2 regions of the Limosilactobacillus galli genome follow, and region 2 is predicted to be linked to the other one. Evidence: predicted binding sites of a transcription regulator. Region 2 holds the regulator's gene; the other holds the start of a gene.
What was found. The regulator NrdR, encoded in region 2, represses ribonucleotide reductase genes. The targets are predictions, from matches to a motif close to ACACNATATATNGTGT.
Positions count from the first base shown of each region.

Region 1: a site for NrdR is predicted at 3,931-3,946, ahead of nrdH (glutaredoxin-like protein NrdH). Genes of this name have one in related genera too.

Region 1 is NZ_CANCWK010000014.1:26,443-33,879, reverse strand. It holds gene nrdF (class 1b ribonucleoside-diphosphate reductase subunit beta) at 254-1,276, opposite strand; gene nrdE (class 1b ribonucleoside-diphosphate reductase subunit alpha) at 1,357-3,528, opposite strand; gene nrdH (glutaredoxin-like protein NrdH) at 3,632-3,853, opposite strand; gene tadA (tRNA adenosine(34) deaminase TadA) at 4,099-4,596, shown strand; RNA gene ffs (signal recognition particle sRNA small type) at 4,632-4,729, shown strand; gene dnaX (DNA polymerase III subunit gamma/tau) at 4,870-6,747, shown strand; gene QOS10_RS04505 (YbaB/EbfC family nucleoid-associated protein) at 6,769-7,077, shown strand; gene recR (recombination mediator RecR) at 7,077-7,437, shown strand, end outside.
Region 2 is NZ_CANCWK010000017.1:8,268-15,704, forward strand. It holds gene yqeH (ribosome biogenesis GTPase YqeH) at 1-114, opposite strand, end outside; gene QOS10_RS04980 (YqeG family HAD IIIA-type phosphatase) at 111-641, opposite strand; gene rplT (50S ribosomal protein L20) at 772-1,125, opposite strand; gene rpmI (50S ribosomal protein L35) at 1,170-1,367, opposite strand; gene infC (translation initiation factor IF-3) at 1,390-1,902, opposite strand; ribosomal protein L20 leader region at 1,946-2,079, opposite strand; gene dnaI (primosomal protein DnaI) at 2,125-3,063, opposite strand; gene QOS10_RS05005 (replication initiation and membrane attachment family protein) at 3,069-4,433, opposite strand; gene nrdR (transcriptional regulator NrdR) at 4,445-4,912, opposite strand; gene coaE (dephospho-CoA kinase) at 4,950-5,552, opposite strand; gene mutM (DNA-formamidopyrimidine glycosylase) at 5,549-6,388, opposite strand; gene polA (DNA polymerase I) at 6,403-7,437, opposite strand, start outside.

The sequences.
Region 1 (7,437 bases), on a different contig from region 2:
GAACATGATTAATAGTAATATATGCCCAGGAAGAAATCAAGCACTTTGTGACGGTTTGAACAATGGTTATGCTGGTGAATTCGCTTACATCATTATCCCGTAAAGGCGCGGCCAATTAATAAAAACATTGGTATAATTTTTGCGGCCGCAGATTGTATAAAATTTGGTTCATTCATTGCTTGAGTTAAGCTTCACATAAGCGGATATAAAAAAGCCCCGCCAGCTTGGCAATCAGCTGGCGGGGCTCGTCTAATTATTCACGTGAGTTCTTATCTTTACCGGCGTTAGGGTCTTTGATGTTGTAGTCATCGTCACTCATCGCTTCCACCTCACCAAGGCGGTAGCCATTACCGACCTGGCTGAAGAAGTCGTGGTTAGAGGTCGAGGTTGAAATCCCGTTCATGACCACCGGGTTAACATCAGCCGCAGTGTCGGGGAAGAGCGGTTCCTGACCGAGGTTCATCAGGGCCTTGTTGGCGTTGTAACGGATGAAGGTCAAAACGTCGTTGGTCCAGCCAACCTGGTCGTAGAGGAGGTGGGTGTAGTCCTCCTCGTTGCTGTAGAGGTCATAGAGGAAGTTGTACATCCAGTCCTTCATATCCTGTTGCTGCTTCTCGGTCCGGTCATGCATCCCTACCTGGAACTTGTAGCCAATGTAGGTACCGTGGACGGATTCGTCACGGAGGATCAGCTTGATGATTTCAGCCACGTTATTCAGCTTATTGTGCCCCAGGTAGTAGAGTGGGGTGTAGAAGCCGGAGTAGAAGAGGAAGGTTTCCAAGAAGACGTTGGCGACCTTCTTCTTCAATGGGTCTTCTTCAGGGTCAAGGTACATGTTGGCGATCCGTGTCGCCTTGTTTTGCAGGTACTCCTCAGAGTCTGACCACTTGAAGATTTCCTCAATCTCGTCAGGGGTGTTCAGAGTGGAGAAAATGGTGGAGTAACTCTTAGCGTGGACCGATTCCATGAATTGGATGTTGTTCAAGACGGCGGTCTCATGCTGGGTCTTGACATCTTGCTTCAAGGCGGTCATGCCGGCCTCGGATTGAACGGTGTCCAGGAGGGTTAAGCCCCCGAAGACATGACTGACGGTCCAACGGTGATCATCGTCGAGTTCCCGCCAGTCGTCAAGGTCGTTGGAAACAGGAATCCGGGTGTCCAACCAGAATTGCTCGGTCAGCTTTTCCCAGGTTGCCTTGTCGATCATGTCGGAAACCTCGTTCCAATTGATCGCCTTGTAACTCTCTAGCGGCTTAAATTTTTCTTCAAACTTCATTATATGTATGGGACTCCTTTATCGTAATTCAACAAGTATCGTACTAGCGTTCTTAAGTTTAACAAGTGCCCGGTAGCGAATCAAATGACACAGCTTTCGCACTGGTTGGCACCAATCTCGTCGTTGTCATCGGTAAAGGTCCGGATGTAGTAGATCGACTTGATTCCCTTCTTGTAGGCGTAGTGCCGCAGGAGGTTGAGGTCCCGGGTCGTCATCTTGTTAGTCCGGCCGGCCTTCCAGTCGTAGAGACCATCTGGGATGGTGGACCGCATGAAGAGGGTCAGGGACATGGATTGGTCAACGTGCTGCTGGGCGGCAGCGTACGTGTCGATGACCTTGCGCATGTCCATGTCGTAGGCGGACTTGTAGTACGGCATGGTGTCGTTGGACAGGTACGGTGCCGGGTAGTAGATCTTCCCAATCATCTTTTCTTGCCGTTCCTCGATCCGGTTGACGATGGGGGTCAGGCTGGCTGTCGAGTCGTTGATGTAGGCCGTCGAACCGTTCGGAGCCACGGCTAGGCGGTAGGCGTTGTAGAGGCCGTCTTTCATGACTTGATCGCGGAGCTTCTTCCAGTCATCCGGACCAGGGAGGAAGATCCCGTTAAAGAGGTCCTTGACGACATCGGATTGCGGCCGCCAGTCCTTGTTGACGTACTTATCGAAGTAGGAACCGTCGGCGTAGGCACTCTTGTCGAAATCATGAAAGGACTCGCCCCGCTCCTTGGCGATTTCGTTGGAGGTGACCAAAGACCAGTAGTTCAGCAGCATGAAGTAGACCCCGGTAAATTCGATGGCCACCGGACTGCCGTATTGAATGTGGTTCTTGGCCAGGTAGCCGTGCAATCCCATGGCCCCCAGACCGATGGAATGGGTGAGGTCGTTACCGTGCTTAATGGTTGGAACGGTGTCGATCTGCTCAACGTCGCTGATCCGGGTCAAGCCGCGGACCATGGCCCGGACAGACCTGCCAAAGTCGGGGCTGTCCATCATGTTGGCGATGTTGGTCGAACCGAGGTTACAGCTGATGTCCTGACCCAGCTTGGTGTAAGTCTGGTCATCGTTGACCCGGGATGGCACCTGCACCTGGGCGATTTCGGAGCAGAGGTTGCTCATGACGATCTTACCGTCAATCGGGTTGGCGCGGTTGACCGTGTCGATGTTGATGATGTATGGGTAGCCGGATTCCTGCTGGAGCTTGCTGATCTCATCTTCCAGGTCACGGGCGTTGAGCTTCTTCTTGTGGATCTCGTCGTTGGCGACCATGTTGTCGTATTCCTTCGTGATGTCCACGTAGGAGAACGGCACGCCATAGACGCGTTCAACGTCGTAGGGACTGAAGAGGTACATATCCTTGTTGGCTTCGACCAGCTCATAGAACTTGTCCGGAACGGTGACCCCTAGGGAGAGGGTCTTTAGGCGAATCTTTTCGTCGGCGTTTTCCTTCTTGGCCCCCAGGAATTCGATGATGTCGGGGTGGAAGACGCTCAGGTAGACCACGCCGGCCCCTTGCCGCTGGCCTAATTGGTTAGAATAGGAGAAGCTATCTTCGAGGAGCTTCATGACCGGGACAACCCCGCTGGCAGCCCCCTTGATCTTCTTGATTGGGGACCCGGCTTCCCGGAGGTTGGAGAGGTTAATGCCGACCCCGCCGCCAATCTTGGAGAGCTGAAGAGCGGAGTTAATCGTCCGGCCGATGGTGTTCATGTCATCAGTCGTCTGGATGGCAAAGCAGGAGATGAACTCGCCCCGGCGCTTGCGGCCCACGTTCAAAAAGGTTGGTGTTGCGGGCTGGTAGCGCTGATGAATGATCTCATCAGCCAGGTCCATGGCCAGGTCCTGGTCGCTGTCAGCCAGGTAGAGGGCGTTCATGGCGACCCGGTCAATGTAGTTCTCCAGGTAGTATTCCTTGTCGTTGGTCCGCAGGGCATATTGGGCGTAGAACTTGTAGGCGGCCATGAAAGAGTGGAAGTGGAAGTTTTGCGTCTTGAGGTAGTCGTACATTTTCTCAATAAACTTCAGGCTATACTTATCCATGAAGCCGCGTTCGATGTAGTCGTGATCCTCCAGCCAGGTGAACCGCTCCTTTAATGAAGAAAAACGCTTGGTGTTGGGCTTAACGTTGTGCTCGATGAAGTCTGTCAGGGCTTCTTTATCCTTATCGAGTTGAATCTGCCCGTTGCGGGGGATGTTCACCTCATTGTTAAGATCGAAGTAACGAACTTTTGTCAGGTCAATGTCAGATAATGCCATGTTGGTGTGCTCGCTTTCTAATTGCTGTTGGTGACAATAAATAAGCCAGGAAGAAGGGGGCGAATCGCGCTTTTCTGCCTGGCTGGTTAGTAGCTTTCAACGACTATGCTAATTGTTGAAGACGGTCTGGACGGAAGCCGGAAAATGCGTTACCGTTAGGAAGCTTCACAACCGGAGTGGCCATGAAACCCTCGGCCTTCAGCTTAGCGACGTATTCGGGCTGTTCGTCAATGTTGTATTCAACAAAGTCAATCTTGTGTTGCGTTAAGAACTTCTTGGTCATCTTGCATTGGATGCAATTATGCTTAGAAAAGACGGTTACCATGATAATCTCCCCTTACTAAAGTTATCGTTTGCTGATGCTTTCTAGTATAGCGGGAAAAATGGAAAAATCAATTAAAAATACCATATATTGTGTCACACAAATTAGTGAAACACGATATATGGTAATGATGACGGCGATTAACTTTGTGAAACTTTTTGGGTGATCAGGTGATCACTAGGTAAAACTCAATTAACTATTATACACTGGAAATAGCGAAAAGTGTTTTGATTTTATGGAGAAATTTTATGACAGAGAAAACTCATGAAAAGTACATGCGGGCGGCCATCGCGGAAGCCCACCAGGCAGAGATCTTAGGGGAGGTCCCGATTGGCGCCGTGGTGGTTCACGATGGGCAGATCATCGGCCGGGGGCACAATATGCGCGAGCAGTTCCAGGACGTGACCTACCATGCGGAGATCCTGGCGATCATGGAGGCGTGCACGAACCTGGGCAGCTGGCGGCTGGAGGACTGCGACCTCTACGTCACCCTGGAACCGTGCATCATGTGCAGCGGGGCCATCGTCAATGCCCGGATCAAAAATGTCTACTACGGTGCTAAGGACCCCAAGGCCGGGGCCGTGGACAGCCTTTATCACTTATTGAGTGATCAGCGACTGAACCACCAGGTCAATGTCGAAAGCGGCCTGCTGGGAGCGGAGTGCAGCCAAATGCTGAAGGATTTCTTCCGGGCAATTCGGAAGAAGAAAAAGCTGGCCCGTAAAAAACGTCGGTCAAAGGACTAGCATTTCACGGCGAAGTAGTGTACTATAAATATTGCCGCAAGGCCTTAGAGCAAGGTTGCACTTACGAACCGTGTCAGGTCCGGAAGGAAGCAGCACTAAGTATGAAGCAGCTTGTGCTCTAAGTTTTATTGATAATCAACTCAAGGTCCATAGCGAGATTTTTCTCGTTGTGGGCCTCTTTAATTATAAATTGCCAAACAAATTGGTAACAAATTGCTGGGGAAAACTTGTATAATATTTACTAGCACTTTGTTATCAGAAAGGAAGGTTAGCGTGAGTTATCAGGCTTTATACCGGGTTTGGCGGCCCCAGCGCTTTGACGAGCTGGTCGGCCAACAGATTGTTACCCAGACCTTAAAGAACGCAATCATTACTAATCAGATCAGTCACGCCTACCTCTTTGCAGGCCCCCGGGGAACGGGGAAGACCTCGGCCGCTAAGATTTTTGCCAAGGCGGTCAACTGTCACCATTCCAAGGATGGCGAGCCCTGCAACCAGTGTGAGATCTGTCAAGCGATCACCAAGGGACAGCTTAACGATGTGATTGAAATCGATGCGGCCTCCAACAACGGGGTCGAAGAGATCAGAGATATTCGGGATAAGGCCAAGTATGCGCCGACCCAGGCTGACTACAAGGTCTACATCATCGACGAAGTTCACATGCTCTCGACCGGGGCTTTCAACGCCCTGCTGAAGACCCTGGAGGAACCGCCGGCAAACGTCATCTTTATTCTGGCGACGACTGAGCCGCACAAGATCCCGCTGACGATCATCTCGCGGGTTCAGCGCTTTGACTTTCACCGCATCAGTGCCCAGGACGCCTTTGACCGGATGAAGTACATCCTGGACCAGAAGAATGTCGACTACGAGGAGAAGGCCCTCTGGGTGATTGCCAACGCTGCCGAGGGGGGAATGCGGGATGCCTTAAGTATCCTGGATCAGGTTCTTTCCTTCAGTGACAACGAGGTCAAGCTTGACGACGCCCTCCTGGTGACCGGCAGCGTGACCAAGCAGCTGCTGAAGAAGTACTTCTTGGAGCTGGCCCACCACGAGAGCGCCCAGGCCCTTGATACGATGAAGGATATCCTGGCCGAGGGGAAGGATGGTCAACGCTTCATTGAAGACCTGATTTCCTTTATCCGCGATGTCCTTCTCTACCAGGAATCACCGGACCTGATCAGCGTGGCCGCTACTGGCCTCAAGGACGAGGATTTCAAAGAACTCAGTGCGGCGGTTTCAGCTGCCAGCCTCTACCAGATGATCGACGAACTCAATGACATTCAAGAGGAGATGCGGTTTACTACCCACCCGGATGTCTACCTGGAGGTCTTGACAGTTAAACTCTGCCAGATCAAGGATGGGGGGACTGCGGCGGCCCCGCAGCCGGCTCCGGCCCAAGCAGCGCAGCCGAACCTGGCCGCCAACACGACGATCAAACAGTTGCAGCAGGAGATTCAGCAGTTGCAGCAGACGGTTCAGCAACTGCGGGCCAATGGTGCCGGCCCAGCCAAGAAGCCGGCCCAGCCGCGGGTCAAACAGCGGAAGGTCCAGGTCAACCTGGGGCAGATCTACCCGGTCCTCGGGGCAGCTACTAGGAAAGACCTGGTCAACCTCCAGAACCTGTGGGGAGATATGCTTAATCATCTGACAGTTCCCCAGCGTTCGCTGCTCCACGTCTCCAAACCGGTGGCGGCGAGTGCCACCGGGGTGATTGTCGCCTTTAACTACGCTTTCCTCTTCCAGGAGGCCACGACGGACGACAACCTGATCACGGCGATGGAGAGTGCCCTGCAACAGCTGATGGGCAGCGATTACAAGGTGGTCTTTGTACCGCAGGACAAGTGGCCGCAAATCAGGAAGAACTACATTAAGGAGCACGGCCTTGGTCACCGGAAGCACGCTGCCTCGTCTTCACCGGCATCGACGCAACCGCAGCCGCATCAAACGGCGGCCCCGGCACCGCAGGATAAGGCAGCCACGGCGCCAACATCTCCGGCCCTGGCCGAACCGCCCCTGCCTGAGGAACCGCCGGTCGAAGATGATGAGGGGAATGTAGTTTCACCGGCAGACCAGTCGACAGACAGTCAGGACCCCGTCACGGCAGCCAAGCAGCTTTTTGGCGATGATATTGTTAAAATAGAAGATAATTAAATGTAAAGGATGGATAGAAAAATGATGCGTGGAATGAATATGCAACAGATGATGAAGCAGGCCAAGGCAATGCAAAAGAAAATGATGGCCGAGCACGAAGAACTTGCCAAGCAGGAATTCGTCGGCAAGGCCCCCGATGACATGGTGACGGCAACCTTCACCGGCGACAACAAGCTGGTGGACCTGAAGATCAATAAGGAAGCCGTTGACCCTGACGACATCGACATGCTCCAGGACCTGGTTGTGGCTGCCATCAATGACGGCATGACCAAGGTCAACGAGGCAACGCAGCAGACCCTCGGCAAGTACACCCGGGGGATGGGGATGTAATGCAGTACCCAGAACCACTTGCCAAGCTGATCGAAAGCTACACCAAGCTGCCGGGAATCGGGCAGAAGACGGCGACCCGGCTGGCCTTCTATACTCTTGGGATGGAAGAAGACGACGTGACCAACTTCGCCAAGTCCCTCCTGTCGGCTAAGCGGGACCTGCACAGCTGCAGCATCTGCGGCAACATCACCGAGGACGATCCTTGCCCGATCTGCCGGGACAAGACCCGAGACCGCTCCAAGATCCTGGTGGTTGAACAGTCCCAGGACATCATGGCCATGGAACGGATGCACGAGTACCACGGGCTCTACCACGTCCTGCAGGGGGTTATTTCCCCCGTTGCCGGGACTGGTCCCGAGG
Region 2 (7,437 bases):
CGCCAGCCCCTTTTCAACCGCCGACTTAGGCGTGTAGCCGGGGGCATCTGGGTCCGTCGATTGGATGACCGCCCCGCACCCGATGCACCGCAGTTCTTCGTCTTGTTCGCTCATTTAGTCAATCCCTCCTGCCATTTCAATTTTGGATACTTCTTCGCTAATTTCTCTTCAACTAGGTTATCCATGAAGCGGTTCGGCCAGGTAACCCACTTGTCGGTGTCGATCAGCGGCTTAACCAGGATACTATAGACCCCCGCCTGGTTGGCCGCCGCCACGTCAGTCATCAATTGGTCACCGACCATTACTACCTCATGCTTTTTCAGGCCCAGTTTTCGCCGGGCCCGGGTAATCCCAAAGCTCAGGGGCTTCAGGGCCCGGGAAATAAAGGGCAGGTCTAAACTGGCCGTTGCCTTGGCGACCCGTTGCTTACTGTTATTTGAGATCACGATCAGCGGGATCCCAGCCGCATGAAGCTCGTCTATCCACCGCCGCAATTCGGGAGTCCCATCAGGGTTATTCCAGGCAATCAGGGTATTATCCAGGTCGCTGAACACGGCGCGAATGCCCTTAGCACGTAATTCTTGTGGTGAGACCTGGTAGATATTCTTCACCATCCAGGTCGGCTTAAATTTTTCTAACAAGATTGCACCTCGTAATGCAGTATTAGATTAATTATAACGATTGTTCAGACGGGTTTCAATTGATCTGACAACCCATTCGATTAAAAAAGCCACCCATCGGTATAAAGGGATGGGTGGCTCAATTTAAGTCTTAGTTGAGGGCCTTCTTGGCTTCTTCAACGATGGCAGTGAATGCCTTTGGGTCGTTGACAGCCAAGTCAGCTAACATCTTCCGGTTGATGTCAATGTTAGCCAGCTTCAGACCGTGCATCAGCTTGCTGTAGCTAATGTTGTTGATCCGCGCAGCAGCGTTGATCCGGGCAATCCAGAGTTCACGGAACTTACGCTTGTTGACCTTCCGATCACGGAAAGCGTAAACGTAACTCTTCATTACTTGGTCCTTAGCAGTCTTGAAAAGACGGTGCTTTGAACCACGGTAACCCTTTGCCAACTTCATAATGCGCTTACGACGTGCGCGCGTAACAGTTCCACCTTTAACTCGCATGTTGAAATCCTCCTACGTATATGTATTATTTGAATGATTGAAGTTTACTTGAATGGCAGTAACTTCTTGTAACGCTTTACGTTGGACTTGTCCATCATGCTCAAGCCACGTAATTGACGACGTTGCTTCTTGGTCTTACCGTGGAAACGGTGACTGGTAAATGAGTTACCACTCTTGAATCCACCATTAGCAGTACGCTTGAAACGCTTTGCAGCAGCGCGGTTAGTCTTCATCTTTGGCATAACTTATTCCTACCTTCTTAAATTAATTTTTCGCTTTATCAGCAGCTGGGGCGAGCGTCAGGAAGATGCTCCGTCCCTCCATCTTTGGACGTTGGACAACAGTAGCAATGTCTGAAGTTTCTTCAGCCATCCGTTCAATCATGTCACGACCGATATCCTTGTGCGTGATTGCACGGCCACGGAAACGTAACGAAACCCGAACCTTGTCACCCTTTTCGATGAATTTGCGAACCCGCTTCAACTTAACATTGAAGTCGTTCGTGTCGATTGATGGGCTCAAACGAATTTCCTTAACGGTTACTGTCTTTTGTTTCTTACGAGCTTCACGCTCTTTCTTTTGCATCTCGAAACGGTACTTACCGTAATCCATAATGCGGGCAACAGCTGGCCGTGCCTTTGGTGCAACTAACACCAAATCAAGGTTGGCATCTTCTGCCAATTGAAGTGCTTCACGCTTTGACTTGATCCCAAGCTGTTCACCGTTTTGATCAATCAGCCGCACTTCCCGTGCACGAATACCGTTATTGACAATCATATCTTGTGCTATGGCAACGCACCTCCAATTTTATTAGCGAAAGATCAAGCAAAAAAAGCGGGGTACCAGATGCACCCCGCTAAATAGGAACAGACCTCGTTCGTCTGCTCAATTTCATCTCGTCAGCCCGACGATCCTTATCGCCCAGGCGAGAAGCGGGTGCTTCTGCTTTTTCTTTCAACGTTTACTAGACTACAAAATTAACCGACAAATGTCAAGCACTTATCCCTTTTTTCGGAGATTTTCACCATTCATTTCGATCTCTCTGGAGAGGAACTTGATCCGCTCCATGATCCGGGCGGCCTTGACCGGCTCCACAACCCCCTGGTTATTGATTGCAAGGTGCTGCTTTTCGAGCTGGTCCATCGAGAAATTGGAACTGAAGAAGGTCGGCAGCTCCTCTTGCATCCGGTACTCCAGGATCACCCCAAGAACGTCATCCCGCACCCAGGTCGACATGGCATCCGCACCGATGTCATCGAGCATCAATACCGGGACCTTCTTAACCGCGTCGATTTTTGCGCCGGCCTCGTTGTTGCGGATCGAGTTCTTCATCTCGACGGCAAAACTCGGGAAGTGGACCAGCGTGGTGGCCACATCGTGCTTAGCCAGTTCATTGGCGGTTGCCGCCAGCAGGTAGGTCTTGCCGACGCCGAAGCTCCCCGTCAGGTACAGGCCCGGCCGGAAGTGGTCAGCCTGATAGTGGTCGATGAAGTCGTTAGCGGCATTGTAAGCCATCACCCGGCCGGCCGTCCCGTTCTGGTCATCGAGGTAATAGTCATCCATCGTGGCCCGGCGGATAAACTTCGGCATGTTGATCGAGTTGACCAGGTGGCGCAAGTGTTCCTGCTGCCGGCGTTCAATCAGCTGCTGGGTCGGTACGTAGGTCACATCAATCTGGCCGGCCACCAGCTGCAGCTGCGGGGAGTAGCCGGGAGCCACAGTGGCCTTGCCCGCCTTGATCAGCTGCTTTTCATGATAAAACTCGTACAGCTTCGAACGGCCCCGCCGAATATTCTCTTTCGTAAGGCGGTCACGGTTGCTGGTCAGGAAAGCGCGCACTTCGGGATCCTGGTAGACCTGCTTCATCACCTGATCCATGCTGGCCGCAACGTTGCGCCCCTGCATCATCTTTTGAATTGTCTTATTTAGTGGTTCCAAACCAATCACCTTCCCTTACGATTGCTGCGCTGCCGGGCCCGGGCCTTGGCGAGAGCCGCTGCCGAAGCCTTTTTGGTCCGGGTTACCTGATCCTGTTTGCTCCAGTCAGGCATTGTTTCGCGAATTTCCATCCGCTGGCGGTTGCGCTTAGTGCTGAACCGTTTTGTCGTCCCCGGCTGCTGTTTTTCTTGGTTAAACTTCTTGAGCTGAAGTAACGCTCCAGCACCATCATGAACACCAGCCCGCAGCCAGTCGTTGGCAATGGCATCGACAAAGTTGCCCTTCAGCGTAGCGTTGCCCAGATCTGCAATGACGTACCAGACGAGGACGTTGATGACCGACGATGGAAGCTTGCCATCCTGGACCAGCCGAGTCAAGACGTTGCGTTCCCCGGCGGTTACATAACCGCCCGTCTGCTCCTTGAGGGCCTGGAGAAAGGCCACTGGCGCGTAGTTGTTAGTGCTCTTCAACAATTGGCGGTCCTTGGCAGTTAATTGCTTATCGTCAACGACCTCTTTTTGCTTGGGATTGGCGGATTCCGGCACAGACGCTGGCTGCTTATACTGGGCCGCCACCTGCCGCTTAAATTTCCGCGCGTCAAAATGATTGGTGGCTAGGTCAAGTGCTCCCCTGATCAGACGGGCCATAGTCGGTTCATCAATCCCATACAGCTGGTGTTCCACTTCAATTAACTCACGATGATCAGCGAGGTCTTCCTTGACCACCGGCTGGCTCTTGAGGAGGGTCAGCAGTGTGGCCCAATCGAAGTCACTGCTGTCCGCCACCAGCGAATGCTTTTCTGTTACCGCAGCAGTCGTTTGGGCCTGTTTAATGACTTCAGGAACGTGAACCAATTCGTGCTGATCGATTTGATAGGCATCCAAGAAGCGGTGGCTGACGTTTTTCAGCTGTGTGCGGTCGGCAACCAGCTGATAGCGATGAGCGCCTTTAGCCAAGCGGGAAAAAACCTGTTCACCGATTGCCTCTAATAGAAGCACACTCAGCAGGTTGTCATTAATAAAGCGCTCCGGGGAAAGGGTCGCCTGAAGCTCATAGACGTACAGGTCCCCCTGAGCGTCGTGCTGAAAATACGTCTGAACGATGCCCATCCCCTCCAGGCGGCGCAGGCCCTCGCTCACCTGGCTCTGGCCAGCATTCACCTGCACCAGCAGAGCTGACTGCAGCCGACGATCGGCTAGGGTCGGGTGATCAAGCAGCTGGCTGCGCAGCGCATAGAAGAGGCTGAAGGCCACCGGTCCTAAAACCGGCTGGTAATAATCAGTAAAGACTTGATCGTTAAAGTTGATAAAGTCGGCCGCGGCGGTAACCAGGTACCCCGCCTGTGGATCAAAGTTTGGCCGCGTTGTCACGATCTAACCCCCTACTTCTTTTTATGCTCATCCTTGACCATCGTCTCAAGCTCACTCATGAAGGCATCCACGTCCTTAAATTGCCGGTAGACACTGGCAAAGCGGATGTAGGCAATCTCGTCGACGTTCTTCAGTTCATTCATCACAAACTTGCCGATGATTTGGCTAGAAACCTCATTTTCGCCGAGACCGCGCACCTGCTTCTCCACCTTATCCGTCAGCTTGGTCAAGCGCTCCATGCTCACCGGCCGTTTCTCCGCCGACCGGACAATCCCATTGAGGATCTTTTGCCGGCTGAACTCTTGACGGGTACCGTCCTTTTTGATGACGAGCAGCGGCGTCTCCTCGTAGCGTTCAAAAGTGGTGAAGCGAAAACCGCAGTGGACGCATTCACGCCGGCGCCGAATGAAGGTACTGTCTTCGCTGGGGCGGCTGTCGACCACCCGCGAACCATTCTTATGACAATGTGGGCATCGCAAAGCGTTCCCCTCCTTTTAACATAGGTAGTACTTTATTTTACCGCGTGCTCTGCAGGTGTTCAACCAATTGTGCCACCTGCTGCCGGGTTTGTGCCGGGCTGCCGTCGTTGTTAATCACCACGTCGGCCCGCGCCGCCTTCTCCTTCAACGGCATCTGGGCAGCAATCCGAGCCCGGGCTTCCGCTACCGAATAGTGGTTACGCGCCATCAGCCGTCTCAGCTCGGGCTCTGGACTGACCGTCACCACTACCACTAAGTCACAGTCCTCATCGTAGTGCTGCTCATATAAGAGAGGCACATCCAGAATAACGTTGGGCACCCCCTGCTTCTTGAAAGTTTCCACTGCCTGCCAGATCGCATCCCAAATCAGGGGCTGCATGATCTGGTTGAGCTCTTGTCGTGCCGCCGTGTCGGCGAAAACCCGGCGGCCCAGCTGAGCACGGTCGAGACTTCCATCCGGCTGGATGACTTGGTTGCCAAACGCGGCCGCCAGCTTATCCAAGGCCGAAGAGCCGGGCCGCTGCACCTGACGGGTAACCTGGTCGGCATCGACAATCGGGATCCCCGCCTGTCGCAACAAGTTACTGACGGTGGACTTGCCGCTGGCGATTCCGCCGGTCAGACCGATTATCTTCGTCATGGCAGGTCCTCCCGCAGCGGCTGGCAGTGCGGACAATAGGTGGTTCCGCGCTGAGCAACCTTGATCTTAACCATCTTGGTTCCACAACGCGGGCACCTATCCCCGCCATGTCCGTAGGCGTTGAGCCGTTCCTGGAAGCCCCCGGCGTCACCGAAGGCATTGGCAAAGGTATGAACCGTGGTCCCCTTGTACTTGATGGCCTGGGCTAGTTCCTTGATGATGTTGGCATGAAGGTTCTTGATCTGCTGGTCAGTCAGCGAGTTGGCTGGTTGCTCCGGGTTGATCCGGCTCATCCACAGGACCTCATCGGCATAGATGTTGCCAAGTCCCGCCACGTGCCGCTGGTTGAGGAGGAAAGGCTTGATCTTCCCCCGGCTCTTCTTGAGTTCGTCCCTAAAGAAATCCAGCTTAAAGGTCTCCGGGGTCGGTTCCGGACCAATCGTCTTGAGACCGCCAACCTGCATCTCATCCCCGGTTCGAACCAGGGTCATCCGGCCAAACTTCCGGGTATCGTGGTAGCAGAGCTCCGTCCCGTCCGTAAATTGGAAGACAACGTGGGTATGCTTGTCAATCGGTCCGCCGATGGGCTGGCTGAAGTACTGGCCCTCCATCCGCAAGTGCGAAACCATCGTCAGGTTGTTGCTGAACCGAAAGAGAAGGTACTTGCCGCGCCGGTCAATATCCTCAATCGTCTGACCGATCAGGGCCTGACGGAACTCCTCAACATCGTTGGTAATCGTCTTGCCATAGTAAACATCAATTGTGTTAATCCTGCGTCCCTTGGCAATCTTCAATAGACCCCGCCGGACGGTTTCAACTTCTGGTAATTCTGGCAACTTTAATGACTTCCTTACTTTTTAAGATCGTACCAGGTATCGCCAAACTTGCTGTCCACCTTCAGTGGAACGTCCAGCTTAACCGCTGAGTCCATCACTTGGGGAACCAGCTTTTGCAATACCGGGATTTCTTCCTTCGGCGCCTCAAAGACCAGTTCGTCATGGATCTGAAGAAGCATCTTGGCCTGGAGGTGACGGTCCTCCAATTCCCGCTGCATCCGGATCATAGCAATCTTGATGATATCAGCGGCACTCCCCTGGATTGGGGTGTTCATCGCAGTCCGTTCCGCAAACGACCGCCGGCTGAAGCTCTTGGCGTTGATATCCGGCAGGTAGCGGCGCCGGTGGGTGATGGTCTCCACGTAGCCATGTTCCTTGGCGTAGGCAATGGTGTCGCGGATGTACTTTTCCACCCCTGGGAACTCATGGAAGTAGTTCTGGATAAATTCATGCGCCTGCGCCCGACTGACGTGAATCCGCTGGGCCAGACCGTAGTCACTGATTCCGTAGACGATCCCGAAGTTGACCGCCTTGGCCCGCCGCCGCATGTTCCGATCAATCGGGGCGTCGGCCGGCAGATGGAAGATCCGCCGGGCCGTGCTGGCGTGAATATCTTCGCCGTTTTTGAAGTCCTCCTGGAGGTTCTTATCACCCGTGATGTGGGCCAGCACCCGCAATTCAACTTGTGAATAGTCGGAGGAGAAGATCTGCCAGCCATCGTGACTCGGCACAAATGCCCGCCGAATCTGCCGGCCCTCGGGCAGCCGAACCGGGATGTTCTGCAGGTTAGGATCAACCGAAGACAGGCGCCCAGTCTGCGTCAAGGTCTGCAGGTACCGGGTGTGAATCTTCTGGTCACTGGAGTGGATCACTTTCAGAAGACCCAAGATGTAAGTTGATTGCAGCTTAGCGATCTGCCGGTATTCCAGAATCTCAGCAACGATCGGTGACCGGTCCGCCAGTTTCTCTAGGACATCGACCGCCGTAGAGTAGCCGGTCTTGGTCTTCTTGATGACCGGCAGCTTCAGCTTCTCAAAGAGGATATGGCC